3 regions of the Psychromonas sp. CNPT3 genome follow, and region 2 is predicted to be linked to each of the others. Evidence: predicted binding sites of a transcription regulator. Region 2 holds the regulator's gene; each other region holds the start of a gene.
The links. Region 2 encodes FliA, which starts transcription of late flagellar genes. Its sites were predicted from a motif close to CTAAAGNTNNNNNNNNNNNNGCCGATA; they were not measured.
Positions count from the first base shown of each region.

Region 1: a site for FliA is predicted at 2,717-2,743, ahead of flgM (flagellar biosynthesis anti-sigma factor FlgM). Genes of this name have one in related genera too.
Region 3: a site for FliA is predicted at 4,217-4,243, ahead of PCNPT3_RS07385 (flagellar protein MotY). Genes of this name have one in related genera too.

Region 1 covers NC_020802.1:725,888-732,113, reverse strand. The annotation lists gene PCNPT3_RS14380 (hypothetical protein) at 1-56, shown strand, start outside; gene PCNPT3_RS03280 (CheR family methyltransferase) at 42-875, opposite strand; gene PCNPT3_RS03275 (chemotaxis protein CheV) at 893-1,825, opposite strand; gene flgA (flagellar basal body P-ring formation chaperone FlgA) at 1,932-2,624, shown strand; gene flgM (flagellar biosynthesis anti-sigma factor FlgM) at 2,776-3,093, shown strand; gene flgN (flagellar protein FlgN) at 3,118-3,537, shown strand; gene PCNPT3_RS03255 (LPP20 family lipoprotein) at 3,538-4,020, opposite strand; gene PCNPT3_RS03250 (FlgO family outer membrane protein) at 4,422-5,195, opposite strand; tRNA gene PCNPT3_RS03245 (tRNA-Arg) at 5,535-5,610, shown strand; gene PCNPT3_RS03240 (disulfide bond formation protein B) at 6,053-6,226, opposite strand, start outside.
Region 2 covers NC_020802.1:2,472,495-2,478,720, reverse strand. The annotation lists gene flhA (flagellar biosynthesis protein FlhA) at 1-533, shown strand, start outside; gene flhF (flagellar biosynthesis protein FlhF) at 546-1,991, shown strand; gene PCNPT3_RS10885 (MinD/ParA family protein) at 2,019-2,879, shown strand; gene PCNPT3_RS10880 (RNA polymerase sigma factor FliA) at 2,880-3,587, shown strand; gene cheY (chemotaxis response regulator CheY) at 3,747-4,130, shown strand; gene PCNPT3_RS10870 (protein phosphatase CheZ) at 4,135-4,881, shown strand; gene PCNPT3_RS10865 (chemotaxis protein CheA) at 4,893-6,226, shown strand, end outside.
Region 3 covers NC_020802.1:1,696,900-1,703,125, forward strand. The annotation lists gene PCNPT3_RS07355 (PilZ domain-containing protein) at 1-614, shown strand, start outside; gene serB (phosphoserine phosphatase SerB) at 611-1,654, opposite strand; gene PCNPT3_RS07365 (AhpA/YtjB family protein) at 1,738-2,355, shown strand; gene PCNPT3_RS07370 (Fe-Mn family superoxide dismutase) at 2,399-2,980, opposite strand; gene grxD (Grx4 family monothiol glutaredoxin) at 3,150-3,473, shown strand; gene rnt (ribonuclease T) at 3,549-4,163, opposite strand; gene PCNPT3_RS07385 (flagellar protein MotY) at 4,277-5,146, shown strand; gene PCNPT3_RS07390 (YajD family HNH nuclease) at 5,206-5,538, opposite strand; gene ylqF (ribosome biogenesis GTPase YlqF) at 5,800-6,226, shown strand, end outside.

The DNA.
Region 1 (6,226 bases), 1.3 Mb from region 2:
CAAATGTTGCCTCTTTTTTATTAAAAGAGGCAACAACGACATTACTTATCTTTTAATTGATAAATAATACCCGGGTTACAACGGACCATATTAAATTTATCAGTAAGTGCGGTAATCGACTCGGAAGCCCCCAATACCAGATAGCCTCCAGGATTTAATGCGCCTGCAAATTGATTTAATATTTTAGATTTAACATCGCCAGAGAAGTAAATAAGTACATTACGACAAAAAATAATGTCAAACTTTCCCAAACCCGCATAACTATCTAATAAATTATAACTTCTAAAGCTCGTCATTTTCTTGACGTCTGCTTTTATTTGCATTTTTCCAGAGCCATCAGGCAAAGCGTCAAAGAATTTTCTTTTACGATCATCAGATAGGCCTCTAGATAACGCCAACGTGTCATAAATACCCGCTTTACACTGTTCTAACATCGTATTAGAAATATCAGTACCAATGATTTGCACATTCATACCTAACACGGCTTTTTGTTTTTGATATTCAGCTGCAGTCATCGCAATGGAGTAAGCCTCTTGTCCCGAAGAACTTGCAGCTGACCACATTTTGATACTTTTCTTATTTTTTAATATTTCAGGAAACATTTTAGAGCTTAATAATTCAAAAGGGTAACGATCTCGGAACCATAATGTTTCATTAGTTGTCATAGCATCAATAACAGCCGTCCGTAATGATCGATTCTTATAACTCATCGCTTCGTTAATTAAATTAGTAAGTGTATCGATTGCAAATATATCCATTAATGGGATCAATCGACTTTTCACCAAATATTGTTTATTTCCCCCAAGTACAATGCCACATTGCACTTCTAAAAAATCTGAAAACTTTTTATAAATATCTTCGGAAAGCGCTCTCACAAATATAATCTCTCTTTTTAATTGTTTTGATCATCTAAATTAATGACTTTTTGTACTGCTGTGGCCAACTCATCAGGGTTAAACTTTGCAATAAAGTCGTCAGCCCCCACTTTTTTAACCATGGCCTCATTAAATACACCACTTAATGACGTATGTAAAATAATATGTAGGCCAGCCAATGCAGGATCAGCCTTAACCTCCGAGGTTAGGGTATAACCGTCCATTTCAGGCATTTCAACATCTGAAATCATTAACGCATAACGATCTGTCACAGATCCTGTTTTCGATATCTTTTTAAGTAAATCTAATGCTTCTTTACCATCTTTTACCATATCGCATTCTAAACCTAATGCGGTGATAGCTCTTTGTATTTGTCGTCTTGCTACCGACGAGTCATCCGCAACCAGTATTTTTTTATCTTTAATTTTTTCTTTAATAGTAGGATCAATCACATCTGCAGTAACATCGGTATTAACAGGTGATATTTCATCTAATATTTTTTCAACATCTAAGATTTCGACTAAATCACCATCGATTTCCGTCACTGCCGTCATATAGTTAAAGCGTCCAATACCATTAGGTGGTGGTAATATATTTTCCCAGTTAATATTGATAATACGCTCGACAGCGCCAACGAGAAAACCTTGAATTGAACGGTTATATTCTGTAATAATAATAAAACGCTCTTCAACATTTTCTATCGCACGCCCGCCTGTTGCAAGGTTCATATCGATAACAGAGATAGTTTGCCCACGAATATGCGCAATACCACGAATGGTTGGGTGTAATTTAGGTAAGCTAGTTAAAGGGGGACACTGCAATACTTCTTTGACTTTAAAAACATTAATACCGTAGCGCTGTTTACCGCCTAATTTAAAGAGTAGTAATTCTAAGCGATTTTGCCCGACTAATTGAGTTCGCTGGTTTACTGAGTCTAACACGCCTGCCATATAATCTTCCTTTTCTCTTATAACTTATCAAAGAATCATTCTATAATGATGCTTAATAATTAATTAAACTCTATTGAGTGCTTATTCATCCATAAATAGGATCTTTATGTTAATACGTTTTTTTATCCTTTATATCAGTTTAGGCTGTTCTGCTTCTTTTGCTGAAACTAATTATAAAAAAGACATCGAAAACTTCGCAGAAACTCTTATTCTTAATGAATATAATGCAATATATCCAAAAAACAATGAACAAAAAACCTCTATTATCGCAGTTCCTTTAAATAAAAGAATAACATACAAGAAATGTTTATCTCCTTTTTTAGGTGAGATTGTGTCAGGAAAATTAAAAAACAACGTATCGGTCAAAGTGACATGCCCCAATAAGCCACAATGGTCAACTTATGTACGCGTCCGTTCTCATCGACTTTTCCGCACCATCATCAGCGCTCAAGCTTTGCGTAAAGGTGAAACATTAAACAATAACAATATAAAAGTGACTTATTTAACAAAATCCCAATTGCGAGGTGGTAGCTTTTCACAAAAGAAAATACTTATCGGTAGCCGCCTCAAACGTAATATGGGTGCTCAAAAAATAATAAAAAATAGAGATGTTTGTTTTGTCTGTCAAAAAGATCAAGTGATCATTAGCGCAATAAAAGCAGGATTAGTAATTAAAACTTCAGGAATAGCCCTAAATAATGCTAATATTGGAGAATCTGTTAGAGTCAAAAATTCACGTTCTCAACGTATTGTTGTGGGCACCGTCTCTGCACAAAAAGAAGTACAAGTTACTTTTTAGAGTAAATTGCACTTTATTTTAGAGACGTATTGTTTTAATATTTCACATTGTTAAAAAAACTTTACATTTAAACACTTTTTTTTGTTTTTTTACTAAAGAAAGTACGCGTTTCGCCGATATAATATAAACATGATACTTTTGGAATATAATTATGAGCATCAACATTAACCGCCAAGCGACACAAAAAAACATTGTGGTTGAGCAGCATAAGGCTCAGGCGCAAAAATCATCTGTCAAAAACGCACAAAATGTTAATAATGATCAACATAAAGATTCTGTGCAATTAACGTCACAAGCGAAGAATATAAATAAAATGCAACAACAAGGTGCGACAGAGCCCCAAGTAAACAAACAGCGTATTGAATCACTAAAAGCCGCTATCACTAACGGTGATTATAAAATCAATACAGAACGACTCGCACAGCGCCTCAGTCAATTTGAAGGTGATTTTAGTCGAATTCTGAAATAAGTTTTAAGCTGAGATAATTAAACAATGCCTATTGAAAAGCTAAATCGACAATTAATATTAATTAATGAATTGCACCTGATATTGGAGCAAGAAACGACGTGTCTAAAAGAAAAGAGCTTTTCTCATCTCAGTGAAATTTTGAAACAGAAACAACAAAAATTAACTTTAATCGCAGAGCTAGATAGCGTTTTATCGCGTCCGGCCGATTTACAACAAATAGAAAATTCAACAACGGCTCAGGAAATAAAGAAAGAAATTCTTTCTTGCCTTGCTAAATGCCAACATATTAATAGTATTAATGGAAAATTAGTAGAGTTAGGTATGCGCAGTAATAAACATCTGACTCAACTTATCAAGCAAGCAACAGGAAAGAACAGCATCACCTATGATCAAAAAGGGATGCTAAATAGTGGTCAACTTTTAGGTAAAAACATTCAGGCATGATCAATAATAAATCGCTTTCTTACGCGGCTTTGATTGTTCACCTATGATATTTGAATACGGTAACGCTTTCATATCCAGAACTAACTCCGTAATATAAAGTTTACCTTCATGGTAACTTTTTAACACCCGAGCACCTCTAACTAACCCCCGAACCTTACTTCGAACACGAGCGCTTTGTATATGCACACCAGAAAGCTCGGTTTCAGAACTCAGTAACACGCCATATACTTGCTCTGCCATTTCTTTATAAGCATCCAATTTAGATGCTTTGATAGCGTTTAGTATTTTTTCTTCTAAGGTTGCCCCTTTTTGAGTCGCAACAGGTGCATAACCGACAGAGGTAAAGCTATGCACGTCAGTTTGCTCTTTTAGTTCTTCTTGGGTTGGCAATAACATATTATGTGATATTGGCGTACATGAAAAAAGAAACAAAGTACTACAAAGCAATACTGACAACGAGCGATAACATCGATTAATGTTCATTAATATATCCTTGCTAAAAAACGAAAATGGCAATGCTAATCAAGCAAGAATTAAGCCAGCTTCGACTAAAAAAACACTTTTCACCTAAGCATTGCGCTTTTATCGACAAATATAAGTCACTATCTGTTCTTATTTAAAGAGACATCGATAACGGCTACCAGTATTTACGAGTAGTGCTAATAGGAGAGAGTGTAATACAGAATGGATGAGTGATATTAGGAATTTCTCATGTCTACCTGACACTTGAGGCGTCCTTTGACTTACATCTATAGCATAAAGTAGATTTATATATGCTTAGGTATAAAAGCAAAAATGCAACGAGATAGGTTCGTTGCATTTTTTGTTTTTTATTGGCACCTAAATAACACGGCGAATAATACAAAGCTTTCAGTTTGCTAGCGCTATTTAACCAAGTGAACTTGCGCTCGGTTGTTACGTATTTGTTGGCTATTTCTATTATAATATTGATTAGTGCGATAATCGTATTCCCCCCCCACAAACATACCATGAGGAATAAAAGCACTGCTGGTAGATTCCACAATACTAGTATCGGTATTGACGATACGTACATTTAAAATAAGCCCTTCTTCATTGCGAGACATTGTTCCGGTAAAAATACGGCGCACATCTATATTTTTATTTAATCGTTTCCAGTCGCGAGTTAGTGCGAATTCACCTCGTGAGGTGATCTGAATATCTCCCGTCAATTTATAATCGACAACCTGCAATTGGCGGATATGTAATTCATGGATAAATAACTCCGTTACTGTCTGCCCTATCCAGTTGGTTTTTTTATGATCATTCAAATCGACTAGAGATGTTAATGCAATCGCTTCGCCTCTGTATCGAGTGGGAAAGTTAACCAATAATTGGTCGGCCATCTTACTGACAACTTCTGATAAAATCAGTGATTTCTCACCATTAAAAGAATATAACTTGCCGTACCCCTCTACTTGCGAAGTTTCTCCTGGTAAAAAAGCACTTTTACCAGAATTACTATATGAATTAGCAATATAATAATAAAGATACTCGCCATCACGATTATTTTGATTTTCTAATACAGGTTGGTAATTTTGGGGGAGATCACTTGCTGTCGAAACTTGCTCTACAGGCTCAAGAAGAGCGCAGCCCGAAAGAAACAATATAACACTGAATGCCGACAATAATTTTTTCATTCAATACCTACCTAATTATAATTCTAAAGAATGCTATGGATAATTTACTTAGCTTATCGGCACCCGCCCCATAAACTTTAATAAAGTTACACGGATTAAAGCACTTCCTTTCATAAAGTGGCAATATATACCACATCCAAGCTAATACTTACCTAAATACTAAATAAAGCAAAAATCGAGCCAGATTTATTTAGCTATTTTATTACTATAAATTAGCGACCTAATTTGGATATAAAAAAACAAAATAATAAATATCTCTTATTTTTCCCATTTAAAACAAAGCGTTTAAATCTATTGACGCATTTGCATATTCACATAGCTTGAGTATAATCAACGCATCTCTTCATAGCTCAACAGGATAGAGCACCCGCCTCCTAAGCGGATGATTTGGGTTCGAGTCCCGATGAGGAGACCAATTAAAGCAACACAAATAAAACCCAATAATAAACTACAGTTGTTAATTGTTTAAGCGTGTTATTACCATCAACTCTCATTCCCACCTTTAAATTTAATGTCCTAATCCGCATGCTAGATTGCAGTTAAAAAATCACAAATAATTACGTAGATCCTTTGTTAATTTTGTTTTATAAAATTAAAATTAATTTATATCTTATACCAAAGGAATTAATTAAGTTTTCATGTATTGCGCAGGAAAAATTAACCCTAGCAAGGCGTGAGTTGTAGGAGAGTGTTGTTATCACTTCAAAACTCACAACGCAGGGTGGGATAATTTCAACAAGCAAGACGGGTAACCTTTTTAGTTCCTTTGCTATTAGATTAGAATTTTCGACAAAACCTTAGTACCTTGTTCTCGCATATTAATAGAACGGACAATGTATGCTATGTCCGTTTTATATTTAATTAAATAACCAATATTGAATAGGATCAGAGGGGCATTCGAAGGGACCACATTCTGCAAAAGTACTCAACACATTAAGTAGAGTAACGAAAAGTACAAGGGCAATTGCTACTTTACTTAGCACCGGCATTTGTACAAATGTTTGGTACTTTATTTCTTTATATTGTGAAGA
Region 2 (6,226 bases):
AATACCCAAAATTAGTCGAGGGGTTAGTCCCTGAAATATTATCGTTAAGTACCATTGTAAAAGTATTACAAAGTTTACTTAATGAAAATGTAGCGTTACGTGATATGCGCACTATCGTGCAAACATTGGTGGATTATGGACCTCGTAGTCAAGACGCCGAAGTTTTGACGGCCGCCTGTCGTATTGCACTAAAACGTATGATAGTACAAGAAATTATAGGTAACGAATCAGAATTACCTGTTATTACCCTATCTACAGAGTTGGAACAAATATTGCATCAGTCCATGCAGGCGGGTGGCAGTGATGGTGCGGGTATTGAACCTGGATTGGCAGAGCGCATTCAAAACTCTTTAGTTGAAGCCTCGCAGCAGCAAGAATTAATAGGTCAAGCAGCCGTATTATTGACCTCTGGCGTACTACGTGGCACCTTGTCGAAATTTGTTAAACATACAATTCCGACATTGCATGTACTTTCATATCAGGAAATTCCTGATGATAAGCAAATTAAAATAATTAGCTCAATTGGACAGTAAGTGATTGTATAGATGAAAATTAAACGATTTTTTGCAAAAGATATGCGCACCGCTATGAGCGAAGTCAAAGACGTCTTAGGGCCTGATGCGGTTATTATGTCAAATAAGAAGGTAGTGGGTGGTATCGAGATTGTGGCGGCCGTTGATTATCAAGCGCAACAAGAAAAGATGCAGGAGAGCAAGAGCGAAGATCCTTTTGCATCACTTAAAGATGATCATGTGCAACTGTCATCACAATCAAAAAGTATGCCTAGTAAACCGCCTAAACGGCGTAATGGCGCGAAAGACAGTGGTGAAGATTTTGCGAAATCTTTAAACTCTTTCTTTGGGAAGGTTAATGCGCAGCAAAAACAAAATAACCGTCTGAAAAAAGCAGAAAATAGCCAGGGGCAAGCGCCCTTTAATTTTCAGCAAGCATCTTCTGAAAATGCATCTTCAGCGCCTAAAACATTAGCTGAGCAGCAACGCTGGCAAACACCGAAAAGTAGTGTGAATAATACACAATCAATGCGCAAAGAAGCCTCTGCAAGCCGAATGTCAGAAAACAAAGAGATGGCGAAAATGAGCGCTGAGATGGCTTCATTAAGACAGCTTCTAGAGCATCAAGTATCAGGACTGATGTGGCAGGAGATGGAACGTAAAGAGCCTATCCGCGCTATGCTTATAAAATGGCTTAGTAAAGCGGGATTTTCAGATGACATTGCCGACCAATTAGCAAGTTATGTACCTGAAGATGCATCTGCGACAGAAGCGCACCAATATATGCGCACTTTGTTGCAAGATAAAATATATGTGGGTAATAATGAAATTTTATCGCAAGGCGGGGCTATCGCACTGCTTGGGCCAACGGGTGTGGGAAAAACCACCACCATCGCTAAGCTAGCAGCTCAATTTGCGATGAAATATGGCGCAGATCAAGTGGCGTTAATAACCACCGATACCTATCGGATCGGTGCGCATGAACAATTAGCAACTTACGGTAAAATAATGGGTTGTAGTGTCCGCGTCGCTAAAGATGCGGATGAATTATCAACAATATTATACCAATTTAGAGAAAAACGTTTGGTATTGATAGATACAGCAGGAATGGGGCAACGAGATATTCGTTTATCGGAGCAACTTGATACATTAATGCGTAATAATAGTGTTAATATTAAAAGCTATCTTGTGATATCTTCGACCTCACAACGACGCATTGTCGAAGAGGCCCTAGAGCATTTTAAAAGAATTCCGTTATCTGGTTGTATTTTAACCAAAATAGATGAAAGTATTGGCCTGGGTGAGGTGTTAAGTGTGATGATGCAGCATGCATTACCTATCGCTTATATGACAACGGGGCAACGCGTACCAGAAGATATTGAAATAGCAAATGTAGAGCGTTTAATCGCAAGTACTTTAGAGATGATGAAGCATCTCTTTGAAGATCAGCATCAGTGGTTTAGTAGCTTTGATGAATAGATAATTAATGATGATAATGAGTAGATTATGATTGCAGACCAAGCAAGTGGTTTAAGACGAATGAAACAAGGCCAAATTAAAGTCATTGCTGTCACCGGAGGAAAAGGCGGTGTAGGAAAAACAAATGTGACATTGAATATGGCGGTTTCCCTTGCTCAACGAGGTAAACGAGTGTTGGTGCTTGATGCCGATTTAGGTTTGGCAAATGTGGATGTTTTGTTGGGGATCCGCGTTACTAAGAATTTATCGCATGTTTTATCCGGAGAATGTACGCTTGATGAAGTGATCGTGACTGGCCCAAGTGGGGTGATGATAATTCCTGCAACCTCAGGATCACAATCTATGGTTGAGCTGAGTGATGTTGAGCATGCTGGCTTAATTCAAGCATTTAGCTCACTGCAGACGCCGATAGATATGCTATTAATTGATACCGCCGCCGGTATTTCTAATATGGTGGTGAGTTTTGCACAAGCTGCACAAGATGTGTTGATGGTTGTGTGTGATGAACCAACGTCCATCACAGATGCTTATGCACTGATCAAAATATTGAGTAAACAAAATGGCGTTTATCGCTTTAAAATCGTAGCCAATATGGTGCGCAGTTTACGTGAAGGACAAGATCTGTTTACTAAGTTAACGCGTGTAACGGATCGTTTCTTAGATGCATCCTTAGAGTTGGTCGCATGCATTCCGTTTGATGGGAATGTTCGTCAAGCGGTGCGCAAACAAAAAGTGGTTGTTGAAGCTTATCCTAAAACACCGGCTTCACTTGCATTTAAAGCATTAGCAAATCGGTCTTGTGATTGGCCTATCCCGCATCAGCCCGGTGGTCATTTAGAATTTTTCATCGAAAAATTATTACTAAATAATACAGACGAGCAACAATAAGTGAGCAGAGTGCAAGGTTATTACACGGATACAGCGGAGCTTATAGAAAAGCACACTGGATTAGTGCAAAAAATAGCCTATCATTTGATGGCGAGACTGCCAGCGAGTGTATTAGTTGATGATTTGTTGCAGTCTGGCATGATTGGTTTACTTGAAGCTGCACGTAATTTTGATGGCTCAAAAGGGGCCAGTTTTGAAACTTTTTCAGGGATCCGTATCCGAGGCGCAATGCTCGATGAAATGCGTCGAGGCGATTGGGTGCCTCGTTCTGTGCATAAAAACAGTCGCGAGATTAGTAATGCGATTAGTGCAGTGGAGAAGCGTAATGCTGGAGATGCGAAAGAAAGTGAAATAGCGTCACAGCTCGGCGTAACGTTAGCAAAATATCAACAAATGCTACGTGATGTTAATTGTGCGAAATTAGTTAACTACGAAGATTTAGGTGGTGCAGAAGCGACCTTTAGTAGTAGCGTTAATTCGGAGGTTGATCCAACCTTTAATTGTGTCAGTGAGAGTGAATATTCTGAACAATTATTGTTAATGATCAAACAATTGCCAGAGCGTGAAGCATTAGTATTATCATTGTATTATGATGAAGAACTAAATTTAAAAGAAATTGGCTTAGTGCTTGAACTCGGTGAGTCAAGGGTTAGCCAAATTCTCAGTCAGGCGTTACACCGCTTAAAAGCAAAAGCGCAGACTGTGTAGATTATAAGCAATATTTCAGCTAGGATAAGAGCTCGATCACAGTTGAGTTAAGAAGCTGAAATATCTGCGTTTATAATGGTGTGTTTTTATGATATGTATTTATATTTACTTTACGAGTGCAGAGTAGATAGTGGCAGTTTTTTTACTTAGGGGAATGTTTTGAACCGAAATATGAAAGTACTGATTGTTGATGATTTTTCAACAATGAGAAGAATAATTAAAAACTTATTAAGAGATCTAGGGTTCACGAATACCTTTGAAGCAGATGATGGCCATACGGCTCTACCGATGCTTAAAGATGGGGATTTTGAATTTGTAGTGACGGATTGGAACATGCCTATTATGCAAGGCATTGACCTTTTGAAAGAGATCCGCAAAGATCCTAAATTAAAACACCTTCCTGTTTTAATGGTAACAGCAGAAGCTAAGCGTGAACAGATCATAGAAGCTGCTCAAGCAGGCGTAAATGGTTATATTGTAAAACCTTTTACAGCGGGAACATTAAAAGAAAAACTCGATAAAGTTTTCCAACGATTAGGTTAAATACATGGCAAAGGAATTGATGCCACATCTTACTTTAGAGCAAGCTAGACAGTTAGTGCGTTATTTAGAAAATGAAGATGTTGCAAGTGCAAATGGAATTGTAGAATCGGCTAATGTGATACATGCTGAAACGGATGTTGTTTTTGATAAAGTTGGTGAGTTAACGCGTGAGTTACACGACGCTTTACAGGATTTTAGAAATGATACCCGTTTGATGGATCTGGCTGGAAAAGAGCTTCCGGAAGCAGAAAACCGTTTAAATTATGTGATTAAGATGACCGGCGAAGCTGCGAATACAACCATGGATGCTGTCGATGTTTGTCTTCCTATTGCGGACAAATTAGTCTCTGATTTAGAGAGTATATCTCCGAATTGGCAAGCATTAATGACGCGTCAGTTGGCACTTGGTGATTTTAAAAAATTATGTCATCAAGTCGAAGATTTACTGAAAGATTCAGAACAAGGTGCACTTAGTTTACGTGCTTCTTTGATGGATATTTTAATGGCTCAAGGTTTTCAGGATTTAACGGGACAAATTATTAGTCGCGTGATCTCGTTAGTACAAGAGATAGAGATAAAATTAGTACAGATATTAACGGTATGCTCTGCACCTGAAAATATCGTTGTTAAAGAAGAAACAGATCAGGCTGATATTAGTGCGGAAGGTCCAATTATTGATGCAAGTACCCGAGATGATGTGGTTAATGGGCAAGATGACGTTGATGATTTACTTTCTAGTTTAGGATTTTAAGGAAACAGAAAATGACATTTGAAGTAGATGAAGAGATCCTCCAGGACTTTTTAGTTGAAGCTGGAGAAATTTTAGAACTGTTATCTGAGCAATTAGTTGAACTAGAAAACAACCCCAATGATACTGAATTATTAAATGCTATTTTCCGTGGATTCCACACAGTAAAAGGGGGCGCTGGTTTCTTATCGCTCACCGAATTAGTCGAAACATGCCATGGGGCTGAAAATGTTTTTGACTGCTTACGTCAAAAACATCGCGAGGTGAACTCGTCTTTAATGGACACCATCTTAGCGGCCTTAGATGTTATCAATGAGCAATTTGACGCAGTGCAAACCGGTGATGTTGCTAATGCAGCGCCTCCAGAATTAGTGCAACAGTTACACCGCTTAAGTAGACCTGCCACTGAAGATGAGAGTGCTGAACCTGAAGCCACCGCGACGGAGTCTGTAGACACTCAGGGTAGTATTGATGATATTACTGAAAATGACTTTGATGCATTATTAAATGAATTACACGCCGAATCTGGCTCTAGCATTGAAGCTGCGGAAGCGAAGCCTGAAAATGCAGAAATTGGAGAAGATGAATTTGAATCATTACTTGATGAATTGCACGGTGTAGGGAAATCATTGCAAAATGCGGTAACAACGCCTGTTGCGCCATCAAATAGTAATGATATATCTGATGACGAATTTGAGTCAATGCTTGATGAACTCCATGGTAGTGGATCGCATAGCATAGCAAAACCAGCGCCAGCACCATTGACCTTCAGCACTGATGATATTTCTGATGATGAGTTTGAATCTTTATTAGATGAATTACACGGTGCAGGTAAAAGCGCTCAAAATACAACCGCGCCTGTCGCTGCCCCTGTCGCTGCCCCTGTAGAGCAAAAGAAAGAGCCAGTTGTTGTTAAAGAAGCGCCTAAAGCAACGCCTAAACCCGCGCCAGCTAAAGCGCCTCCAGCGAAAGCTAAAAAGACCGCCGTTGCTAAAGCGGAACCGACAGTACGTGTTGATACTGCGATCCTTGATGAAATCATGAACATGGTCGGTGAGTTAGTATTGGTACGTAATCGCTTAGTGAGTTTAGAGACAACCTCTGACAACGAAGAAATTTCTCGTGCTGTTGCTAACTTAGATATTGTTACTGGGGATTTACAAGGCTCGGTAATGAAAACACGTATGCAGCCTATCAAGAAAGTCTTTGGTAAGTTCCCGCGTGTAGTGCGTGATATTGCGCGCACATTGGGCAAGAATATTCGTTTAGAGTTGGTCGGTGAAGAAACAGATTTAGATAAAAACCTAGTGGAAGCTCTTGCTGATCCATTAGTGCATTTAATCAGAAA
Region 3 (6,226 bases), 780 kb from region 2:
AAATACCTAACTCTCAGCAAAAAGAGATCATGCACCTTGTTGAACAAAGTTTCATCAGTCCCCTTTTCTTTTTAAGCAAGGCTAGCGGTAAAGCCAAGATCCAATTTTCATGTGTAGAAACAATGGCAGGCTCTTTATATCCTCTTTTTGAAGTCTCTAATGATAACGTGAACTACGCATCGATTATACAAGGCGAGCTTCATAATGCGCTGATTAACCAACCATTTGATGATAATGAAACAGAAAAAGAAGCCTTTATTTATATTAACCAAACCTTAAATAAAGACGCTCAGTATACTTATGAAAGTTATCTAGAAGAAGATTTTAGCTCGCTACAAGATAAACTTTCGGTCATTTATCCCGCCCACAAAAATACCACTTTTTATGCGGTGCATTACCAGTTAGTATTTTTAGATCCTATTCGTTTAATTGAAATTGAAAAACAAAGCCACAATATCGAAGCTTTTTCTTTACATTTAAAACAACAATTAGAGAACGAGTTACTTAATATTTGCGCTTTAATTGAGATAACAGATCGTACTCAGCAAACCCTACAAAATTATCCTAAACTATCTAGGAACGTTGCTAAAACGAAAATCAGCGCTGCGCTTTAACACCATTTACAGATACGCGTTAGCGCCAACAACACTAGCGCGCCTTGTAAGTCTAAATGCACTAATGCACAATGCGCCTGCTGTTGTACTATCGGTTTTGCATGTAATGCAATGCCTAAGCCCGCGGCTTGTAACATCAAAAGATCATTAGCACCATCACCTATCGCGATCGTTTGTGTCGGCAAACAATCATATTGTGTCGTTAATTGCACTAATGTGCGCGCTTTAACTTGTGCATTAATGATTTCACCGACCACATTACCTGTTAATAGCCCATTTTCTACTTCCAGATGATTGGCAATACAAAAATCGAACCCCAAATCCTCTTGCAAGCGATCTGCAAAATAATGAAAGCCTCCTGAGGCTATCGCAACTTTCCAGCCTGCATCATGTAGTTGAGTGATAAGAATTTCAACACCGGGCATCCAGGGCATGCTATCGGCCACTTTTTTAAGTAAGCTTAAAGGGGCACCTTTTAGTTTACTCACCCGAGTGCGTAAACTGCTATTAAAATCGATTTTCCCCAGCATAGCCTCATGGGTTATCGCTGAAACTTCGAGGCCAACACCATACAAGCGCGCCATTTCATCAATACACTCAATTTGAATAGTCGTTGAGTCCATATCCATTAACACTAAGCCTGGCTTAGAAAAGTCAGGAAAACAATGACGTAATGCAAAATCCAATGCTACTTGCTGCACAAATTTATCTAAACTTTGTTTTAATGTCGACGGAAAGCTATTTAATAAAAGACGAATTCCTGTAATATCAGCTATCTTTTCAGGAACGCATAACTGCACGCAACTAATATTATGAGCGCTCAGTATATTCAATAATGATTGCAATTGCTCCGTCGTAAAGTGTTTACCCATAACGATAAGTTCCGCTTCTTTTACAAAACGATTGGGGCTTTGAAACGAAAGTGTGGAGGCACTATAAAAGAGTGTGTCTATCCCTAAAAATTGCGTTGTTAATGATGCTTTCCATGCTAATAAGCTTTGCGCTTGTTTCGGAAAAAGAGGTTTTTCTAATATATTCACAGTACAGCCCCTAACTTTATTATCTATAATATCGTAAGATAGCGATTGCGATCACCGATTGCAAGCTTAAAAAAGGAGTACGGATGCAAAAAAAAATGCATTTATTATTACGGACATTACAATATGGAGGGCTATTAATTATAATATTAACCCTTACTTATCAATTGATTATGTTGAGAAATAGTGCTAACAACATTCGCCAGCAACAAACTGAAAAGTTTTCATATTCGTTAACTAACTTGGCAGGATCAGAAGCGGTGCGTCATTTACTAGCGCATAAAGATAAAGAACTACAATTACTCATTGACGATTTAAGTCATGATCCAATGGTGCGAGATGCGACACTTTACAATCAATTCGGACGCGTACTTTATCACTCAAAAAAATCGCTTTCTTTAACTAAATTATTGGATTTAGACAATCAAGCAACCAATACATCCGGTCTAATGCCCTATGTCATTGAGCTTTATAATGATGGACAAAAGTTAGGATATTTACGTATCACCCTGGAGCAAGATAAGATATTAAATGTATTCCATGCTTATCAAGAAACCAATTTAAAGATCCTTATTATTGTCTTATTTCTGGCTTTTTTCGGTGGGGTTATTATGATGGCGTTGTTCTTTAAGCAGGTAGAGAATTATTATTTTCGCATTCAAAGTGGCGTGCAAAAATTAATCAGTCAGAATCAGTTCCTATAAAAAAGCCTTACAAAGTAAGGCTTCTTTTCATTAAAAATAAGAGTTACGCGAAGTTATTATTCACGAAGTCCCAATTAACTAATGCCCAAAAACCATTTAAGTAGTTAGGACGTACGTTACGATAATCAATGTAATATGCGTGTTCCCACAAATCTACGGTTAATAATACAGTCACAGAATCGTCAGTTAAAGGCGTTCCTGCGTTTGAAGTATTAACGATTTCAAGTGTTCCGTCTGCTTTTTTAACTAACCAAGTCCATGACGCACCAAAGTTATTAACGGCTTTATCATTAAAAGTGCTTTGGAATTTTTCAAAAGATCCAAATTGTTTAACAATCGCATCTCCGATAGCACCCGTTGCAACGCCGCCGGCATTAGGCGCTAGACAGTTCCAATAGAAAGTATGGTTCCAAACCTGTGCCGCATTATTAAACATTGGGCCACTGGTCGTTTTAACAATCTCTTCTAATGATTGACTCTCAAACTCAGTACCTTCGACTAAACCATTTAGTTTAAGCACGTACGTTGCATGATGCTTTTCATAATGAAACTCTAATGTCTCTGCTGAAATATGTGGTTCTAGCGCATTTTTTGCAAAAGGTAATGCAGGTAATTCAAAAGCCATAATCTTCTCTCCAATATAAATATAAATAAATGAACAGTGCAATTCTCGTCAATAAATTGATCTATGTCAAATTCCTTTTTTATATTATTCTATTATCCTTAATAATAATAATGTTTTTTTACCTTCTATTATTAGGTACAATCCTCAAAAATCAAATTAGGATATAAAAATGGAAACCTTAGATAAAATCAAAAAGCAACTTAGTGACAATAGCGTCATCTTATACATGAAAGGCTCACCAAAATTACCAAACTGTGGTTTTTCATCACAAGCATCACAAGCATTAATGCAATGTGGCGCCCCTTTTGCCTACGTTGATATCCTACTTAATCCAGATATCCGTGCAGAGTTACCTAAATACGCTAACTGGCCAACTTTTCCTCAACTTTGGGTTGACGGCGAATTAATTGGTGGTTGTGATATTATTTTAGAAATGTTCCAAACGGGTGAACTACAACCTATAATTAAAGAAGCAACAAAAACGGCTGAATAAATGCGTCCAGCACGCTTTGTATGCCTCGCTCTTTAAAAAATAAGTTAAGTAAGGGCAAACCCCTTACTTAACTTATTAAACAGGCCACCCGCCTAGTGCTTTCAATTTATTCACCATATAAAAAAACAAATCTGCCGTCACTTGTGTGTCATATAACGCAGAATGTGCCTCTTCATTATTATAATCAATATTCGCTTGCTCACAGGCTTTGGCTAATACAGTCTGCCCTAACATCAATCCAGCCATACTCGCAGTATCAAAACACACAAAAGGATGAAACGGGATCCGTTTGAAATTACATCGTTCGCTGGCTTTATTAATAAAACCTTGATCAAAGGCTGCGTTATGTGCCACTAAAATAGAACGATTACAATCATTAATTTTTTGATGTTTACGCACCAATTTGAATATTTCTGTCAATACTTCTTTTTCATCAATGGCGCCACGAAGAGGATTAAAAGGATCTATCCCCGTAAATTCAAGCGCTTTAGGATCCATGTTCGCACCTTCAAAAGGTTGCACATTAAAGTGTATTGTTTGCGCGCTATATAAATAGCCCTGCTCATCCATGGCAGGAAATATGGCTGCGATTTCTAATATAGCGTCCGTTTGTGAATTTAATCCTGACGTTTCAATATCGATGATAACGGGGTAGTATCCCCTAAAACGCTTAGCTAATATATTTTCCATAAAAGACTCATACACAAAAAAAAACATATTATGCCAAAACAAGTGAAATTAAACTAAAGAAATCTAACCTAGTGCCGATAAATATTACGACTTCTTAAACTGTGAGCAAATTTATGAGAAAAATAATAGTACTGACTCTGCTCTGTGGCTTCCATTCGAGCTATGCCGTCAATAAAACGTATTATGCCAATCTCGATAATTCGCTCTGGTATGTTTCAACGTCTACGCCAATCCAATGCACGCTTGAACACCCTATTCCACGCTATGGTGAAGCACATTTCGACGTGCGCGCGAGTAAAAAAATCAACCTTAATTTTGTTTTAGAAAGTAAGCAACCAATGCCTAAAACAACAATGGCAACGCTTATCTCGGTCCCCCCTATGTGGCAACCCGGCACGCCACCCACACCAATCTCAAAAATAAAGTTTTATCAACAATTTGATGGTTATGTTACCCAGCAAAAAGCATGGCGCATGCTCAACGAGCTAGAATCTGGCCAATACCCCACTTTTTATTTTAAAGATTGGTACAACAGTGAGCAGATCACCAGTGTAGGATTATCCTCTGTTAATTTCTTAAAAAGTTATGATGAATTTAATAACTGTATTTCTAATTTATTACCTTATAATTTTGATGATATTGCTTACAGCATTCTTAAATATGCCAAAAATGGCGTACAACTCGATACATTTTCCAAAAAACGCTTAAAAATGATCGGGGATTATATTCAATATGACGAAAATATTAGTGTGATCTTATTATCGGGTTATTCTGATGCCTATGGGACAGAATCTCATAATATGGCATTATCAACAAAACGCGCTGAAGCGATTAAAAGTTATTTAAAAGAAATTGGGATGCAAAGTGATAAAATTCAAGTGGCGAGCTTTGGCGAGAAACATCATGTGGCAGACAACAGCAATATATTAGGTAGAATACAAAATAGACGCGTCGTCATCTCGATTGAGCGAGAAGAAATCTAAAGAGAGCGTAAGAAAGCAAGTGTTTATCCTTTGGTTTCTTACGCTTTAAATAAGTGCATTTATTTTTTCATTTTACTCATTAGGTCAGCAAAGGGGTTATAGGTCCCTCCCGCTTGTAAATCATCACCCGCTTGCACGGTGCTTCCGTATAAGTCAGCTTGCGTGTATTTATCATGCTCATGATCGTGACAATAAATACATAACAATTCCCAGTTACTCCCATCTGCAGGATTATTTGCATGATCATGATCGCAGTGATGCACAGTGAGTTCTCGTAGGTTGGAATACACAAACTCTCGCGTACACTTCCCACATACCCAAGGAAATAGCTTTAATGCTTTATCCCGATAATCATTTTCAAGACTTTTATAGTTATTTGGAATATAAGCCATAACACCTTTGCCATTATATTTTTAAAAGAGACCTATTTTAACCCGTGTCTCGTTACGAGTGAATAGCTGAAGTAAAATAATATGAAGCACACTTAAAAAAACGCAGCGATCTTGTATATTGACGCGTCTATTTACGTAATTAAATGTATCTCTGCAAGATCATCAGTTAAACTGTCTGTAAGCATTCTATTTTTAGCGCCGCAAATGATCAATCAGCCTGTACACAAGGCAAGCGCAATGAACAAAAGGTTTTAAAATCAAATGAGTAAAGCTAACATCCAATGGTTCCCTGGGCATATGCACAAAGCGCATAAGCAAATCAAAGAAGTGCTACCACAGGTTGATATTATCATTGAAGTCGTCGATGCACGTATTCCTTACAGTAGTGAAAATCCTTTAATTGCGAGTATCCGTGAAAATACACCTTGTATTAAAGTATTAAATAAAGCAGATCTGGCCGATCCTGCGATCACGGCTGAGTGGATATCTTATTTAGAAGAAGAGCAAGGTATTAAAGCACTCTCTATCAGTACATTAAAACCTGAGCAAGTGCATCAAATTACCAAGCTATGCCAAAAAATGTTGCCCAATAAAGTCACCCAAGGTAAACAGATCCGCGCCATGATCATGGGTATTCCAAATGTGGGTAAATCGACGATCATTAATATTCTCGCCGATAGGATCATTG